DNA from 2 places in the Metabacillus sp. GQ13 genome. Region 1 is predicted to be linked to the other one. Evidence: riboswitches for the same ligand, from Rfam matches in the RefSeq annotation. Region 1 holds a riboswitch; the other holds the start of a gene.
The links. A riboswitch is a leader RNA that binds a small molecule or an ion and turns the genes downstream of it on or off. The one in region 1 is predicted to bind thiamine pyrophosphate.
Positions count from the first base shown of each region.

Region 2: another riboswitch for thiamine pyrophosphate. It lies ahead of AC6CHR_RS02830 (thiamine phosphate synthase); the one in region 1 lies ahead of AC6CHR_RS21840 (acetylornithine deacetylase).

Region 1 covers NZ_JCAXET010000022.1:5,032-8,222, forward strand. Annotated here, with positions in the region: gene AC6CHR_RS21830 (VanW family protein) at 1-121, opposite strand, end outside; gene AC6CHR_RS21835 (bile acid:sodium symporter family protein) at 517-1,485, shown strand; TPP riboswitch at 1,666-1,768, shown strand; gene AC6CHR_RS21840 (acetylornithine deacetylase) at 1,893-3,173, shown strand.
Region 2 covers NZ_JCAXET010000002.1:121,853-125,043, forward strand. Annotated here, with positions in the region: gene AC6CHR_RS02825 (monovalent cation:proton antiporter family protein) at 1-520, shown strand, start outside; TPP riboswitch at 698-808, shown strand; gene AC6CHR_RS02830 (thiamine phosphate synthase) at 816-1,544, shown strand; gene thiO (glycine oxidase ThiO) at 1,541-2,659, shown strand; gene thiS (sulfur carrier protein ThiS) at 2,665-2,868, shown strand; gene AC6CHR_RS02845 (thiazole synthase) at 2,872-3,191, shown strand, end outside.

The DNA of each region.
Region 1 (3,191 bases):
GAAGTGCTAACTCAGAACGTTGAATAGAATCGATCTTATTTCCTTCAAATTTTATCGTGTTATTTTCTGAGATATTGGTTGGATGGAAGGTTAACAATAAGAGAGTAAAAAACGTAAACATTAATATCACCACCTCTTTTAATTTTTTATAAAATAACAATGATAAAATAAATCAAAAATACCTTTATACTTAGATCTAGTTTGTACTATATTTTTAAAAAAACTCTATAATGGGACTAAAAAGTCTACTATTATCATTGGAAATATATAATAATGAAGGAAACAAATACTGACTCATCTCTTATAAAGTCTGTTACAATTGCAGAGAAAAACTCTTTCTAATCCAATTGTTGAAAGAGTGAATGTGCATGTAGAATGAAATCTATTTTCAAAAAAAAAATGAAATGATAGTCATACGAAAAGTCCCTGAAAACATACTAATACCCGAGTGAGGATCTTATACGAAAAGTAGTTACCTTAGCGAAACAGCCTTAGATAAAGACAGGAGAATGCTTTATGCTACAATCACTGAATCGGCAGCTTGAAAGATTCATGCCTTTTATCACTCCGACAAGCGTGATTTTAGGTGTACTATTTGCTGATCACTTATTAATTTTCTCGTTTCTAATTCCATGGATTTTTGCATTTATTACATTTTCTGGGAGTTTGAGTTCCGATTTTTCATCACTAAAAGGTGCATTTAAAAGTCCATTACCATTAATTATCATATTAATCCTACTGCATATTTTGATGCCAGTTATTGCATGGACCGTAGGGCATCTTATTTTTACAGATGACAATATGACATTGACTGGTTTAGTATTAGCAGCTGTTATTCCGACTGGTATCACAAGTTTTATATGGGTGACTATTTATAAAGGAAATATCGCTTTAGCACTGTCAATCATCTTATTTGATACAATCTTGTCTCCTTTCCTTGTTCCACATACACTTTCTTTTCTAGTCGGTCAGAAAGTAGAAATTAATACACTTTCGATCATGAATGGGTTGGTATTTATGGTTGTACTGCCCTCATTACTTGGAATGTTCATTAATCATTTTTCGAAAGGAAAAAGTGTGAATGTGAGCAAGACACTAGCACCTTTTTCTAAATTAGGTCTAGCTTTAGTGGTTATGATTAATGGAGCAGTGGTGGCCCCCTTTCTAACAGAGGTTAATAGTAAGTTAGTTATCATAGCCATTACTGTTTTTGGGCTAGCTTTTATTGGATATCTGATCGCATGGATGCTAGGAAAATGGCTTACTAAAGACAGAGAAACAATTGTGGTGATGATTTTTACTGGAGGAATGCGAAATATTAGTGCTGGTGCTGTTATTGCTGTCCAGTATTTCCCTGCTGCTGTTGCCGTACCTGTTATTGTGGGGATGTTATTTCAGCAAATTTTAGCCTCTATATTCGGTTTTTTGTTTAAACGTTTTGAAAATCAAACTGTTGAATATAAGAAACAAGTCTCGGCTTCATAATAAAGATGGTGTTTTCTATCACAAAAGCCAAAAATGAGTAAATGTACAGATTATTTTTAATTCTTTTGTTGCTAAGAATGACATATTGTGTTAAAAATAGTGTAATCAATCAGATTATTAAATTAGTAGATTAATTGACAAGAATCAATATTATTTTTATATGAATCATAATTAAATAATTTTCACCACTAGGGGAGCTTTAATAGCTGAGAGAGACCATATGTCTTGACCCTTATTACCTGATCTAGATAATACTAGCGTAGGGAAGAGGTGTTTGAATACAATTGAAAGCTTTAGCGCTCAAGCATGCTTCTCAATCATTTTATTAAAATGTCTGTTCAAACCACTTCTTTTCTAAAAAGAAGTGGTTTTTTTGCGTTCTAAGTAATAACTAAGGAGGATACAGCTTGACTATTCAAATACAGAACTTGGTAGATCAAATTGATTCAAGAAAAGAAGAATTAATTGTATTACTAAAAACACTTATAGAATTTAAAACACCAGCACCACCTGCTAGAAACACCAAGGAAGCTCAATCATTTATTGCTGACTTTTTGAAAGAAAGAGGATTTGTAATTGATATGTGGGATGTTTATCCAAATGATCCCAATGTTGTAGGGGTTTTGAAGGGTGTTGAGCCTGAGGGCTACAATAGTTTAATTATTAACGGACATATTGATGTAGCAGAGGTAAATGAAGAAGAAGAATGGGGAATCGATCCTTTTACGCCATTTGTTAAGAATGGTGCTGTCGTTGGTCGTGGGGCAGCTGATATGAAAGGTGGCTTAGCTGGTGCAATGTTTGCAATCCAGCTCTTACATGAAGCAAATATTGAGTTACCGGGTAGTTTAATTTTCCAGTCTGTTATCGGGGAGGAAGTTGGTGAGGCCGGAACTCTCGAATGCTGTAAAAGAGGCTATACAGCAGATTTTGCTGTTGTTGTAGATACAAGCGATTTACATATCCAAGGACAAGGGGGTGTGATAACAGGTTGGATAACGATAAAAAGCGCCCAAACCTATCATGATGCAACAAGGAGACAAATGATCCATGCTGGTGGGAAACTATTTGCGGCAAGTGCAATTGAAAAAATGACGAAAGTTATCAATGGCTTACAGGAGCTTGAACGTCACTGGGCGGTTACTAAAGATTATCCAGGCTTTATACCGGGAACAAATACAATCAATCCTGCGGTAATAGAAGGTGGGCGGCACGCGGCATTTATTGCTGATGAATGTAAACTTTGGATCACAGTCCATTACTATCCAAATGAATCTCATGAGCAGATCATTAAAGAAATCGAAGAGCATATCAATAATGTGGCCAATTCAGATCCTTGGCTAAGAGAAAATCCGCCTACATTTGTTTGGGGCGGTAAATCAATGATCGTGGATCGTGGTGAAATTTTCCCTTCATTAGAGATTGATCCAGATCATTTTGGTGTAAAACAATTATCGGCTGCTCATCAAACGATTACTCAAGAAACGGCAATTGTTGACGTATCACCATCCGTAACAGATGGTGGGTGGCTTGGTCAAGCGAACATTCCTACTGTAATTTATGGACCAGGTAATCTACAGAATGCACATCGAGTAAATGAACAGGTTTCAATTGATCAGTTAATTGAATATACAAAAGTGATAGTAGTGTTTATTTCAAATTGGTGCAATACAAGAAGTGAAAATTGAAACGAGATTAATGATGGA
Region 2 (3,191 bases), on a different contig from region 1:
TGAATCATTATTTGAAATTAAAGAAATTGAAAATTTTAAGTTAGAGACATTAAAGGAACAAGGTGCTTTTGAAGTAGATTTAATAGTTGTGGCAACAGGTGATGAAGATCGGAACGCAGAAATTGCTCTTAGTGCAAAAGATGAACAAGTTGACCGAATCATCGCGAGTGTTGCTTCCCCAGAATTAGACGCTAAGTTGAAAGAAAAGGGGATTGATATATTTTCTACTTTATTGTCAACTAAGACAATGTTACGGGCGCTTATTGAGGCGCCAAGTGTAATAAGAATACTAACGAATCAGGAAACAATGCTTTATCAAATTAATTTAAATAATCCTAAATACGATCAAATTCTATTACGTAATTTTCCATTTACAGGAGATATCATCTTTGTTCGTATCTTTAGAGGAAAAGATTCAATTGTCCCTCATGGAGATACTGACCTTAAGCTAGGAGATCGTTTAATTGTGACTGGTTCAAGAGAGTATGTGAATGAATTACGACTTGAGCTTGAATTTTAAACATTTAAACCTTTCACCATTGTGTCAAAAGATCTTTCTCTTGAAAGATAGAAATCATTTGGTATGATAGAGATATAAAAATGTTCATCAGAGCAAGTAGCAGATAAAAGCTATCTTTATTGAAATCAATGCAATAGAGTAGCTCTACTCAATTCTGCAGTTCATTTACTCAATATTAATTACCGCTAGGGGTGCCCTTATATAAAGGGCTGAGATTAAAGTGATACTTTAAGACCCTCAAAACCTGATCTGGCTTGTACCAGCGTAGGGAAGTGGAATACAGCATATACTAATTATGTATGTAAACCACTTTCTCCTTATCTGGGAAAGTGTTTTTTTGCGTCTACTAATGATCGTTATCCAATTTTTTGAAAAAGTATGCAAAACAGCAATCAAGAAAAAGGTGAGAAGCTTGGAGATTCATGTTATTACTGATAATAAACAAACCGTGGCTGAACTCGCAAAACGAATCGTTTTAATTCACGAAGAAGTTGACTATGTGCATATTCGTGAGAAATCAAAATCAACAGCTGAAATAATGGAAATTTTATCTATTGTCAATAAAAACGGCGTACCTAAAAGTAAGCTAGTGATCAATGACCGTATGGATGTCGCACTACTGAATCAAATCCCTAATGTTCATTTACCAGGACACGGCTTCTCTATCGAAAAAGTGAAAAAATTTGATTCATCAATAAGGATTGGTCGTTCAGTACATTCACTTCAGGAAGCAATTGACTGTGAACAAGCAGGTGCGGATTACCTTATGTTTGGTCATATATTTGAAACAAGCTCAAAAACGAAAGTAACGCCCAGAGGAGTTCAGCAATTATCTGACATTTGCCGTCGTGTTGATATACCTGTGATAGCAATTGGTGGAATTGTTCCAGAAACGATACATGAACTCGTAGGAATTGAAATCTCTGGAATTGCAGTTATGTCATATGTGATGGCAAGTAAGAAACCAAACCATGACTTAAGAGAACTAAAACAGAGTGTAGTTTATAGAGGTGGGATATCATGAAAACACATTATCAGGTAGGAATTGTTGGTGGTGGGATAATTGGTCAATCGATCGCCTATCAGCTAGCTAAAGAAGGTCTTTCGGTTGTTGTCTTAGAGAGTAATAAAGTTGGCACAGGCGCAACAAGTGCTGCTGCTGGTATGTTAGGTGCGAACTCAGAGCTAGAAAACAATGATGCTTTATTTCAATTTGCCAAGGAAAGCCAACGATACTATCAAGTACTACGTGATGAACTTTCTGAATTATCACAGATTAATATTCAGCATGTTGATAATGGAATGTATAAGCTTGCAATGACAGATGATGAAGTCGTTTCATTAAAGAATATAGAAAAACAACATAACACCTTGGAATGGCATTCAAAAGAGACGGTTCTAAGGAACGAACCAACACTGGCTTCAACTATAAAGGGTGCCCTTTATATACAGGAGGATGGACATGTTTCACCTGTGCATGTTTGTGCAGCATTTTCCAAGTCTGCTAGCTTACTAGGTGCAAATATAGTAGAACATACACCTGTACATAGGATAAAGAAAACGGCAACGGGTGAATATTTGCTATCCACTCCACTAACAGATTTCACTTGTAGCCAAGTCGTCATTGCAAATGGTACTTGGAGTGGGCACTTTTTTAAAGAATTAGGAATAGATGCAGGGATAAAACCTGTAAAAGGTGAATGTCTTTCAGTTAAAAGTAATCAGATAGATTTAAGCAAAACGATCTTTCATGATCATTGCTATATTGTGCCTAAAGGTGATGGTAGATTCGTAATTGGTGCTACCATGATTGAAAATGACTGGAGTACTGAACCTACTTTGGGTGGAATTCAAGCTCTTATTGAAAAAGTCACTCCAATCCTACCCGGCCTTGCTTCTGCTCAGCTAATAGATACATGGGCAGGACTAAGGCCTCAATCTATTGATGGTAAGCCCTATATAGGTCAGCATCCTGAAGGAGAAAACATTTATTTTGCAACAGGTCATTATCGAAATGGTGTTCTCTTAGCACCGAAAACTGGATTAATGGTAAGAGATCTCATATTGAAAAGAAAAATAGAAGAAGAATATGTGCATGCATTTTCATTAACGAGAAAACATGCTCAGATAATGAGGTGATTAAAATGGGAATTAAGTTAAACGGTGAATTAGTTGATTTAAATGAAGAGGTAAAGACTATTCAAAACTTACTTGCATTTTATAAACTGGAAGACCGGTTAGTTATAGTGGAACATAATAGAGAAATTGTCTTAAAAGATGTCTATGAAGTGACAAATATACAAAACGGTGATGAAATTGAGCTCGTTCATTTTGTAGGAGGAGGATGAAACATGTTTAAAATAGCTGATAAAACATTCCAATCAAGATTATTATTAGGTACAGGTAAATACCCTTCATTTGAAATACAAAAGGAAGCAGTTGCAAAGTCTAAGTCTGAGATTTTAACATTTGCTGTAAGAAGAATGAATATTTTTGAAGAATCACAGCCAAATTTCTTGGAGCAATTAGACGTTTCAAACTATACGTTATTACCTAACACAGCAGGAGCAAAAACTGCTGAAGAAGCTGTAAGAATTGCTAAACTGGCTAAAGCTTCTGGTCTATGCGATATGATAAAGGTTGAGGTTATTGGTTGTGACAGGTCGTTGTT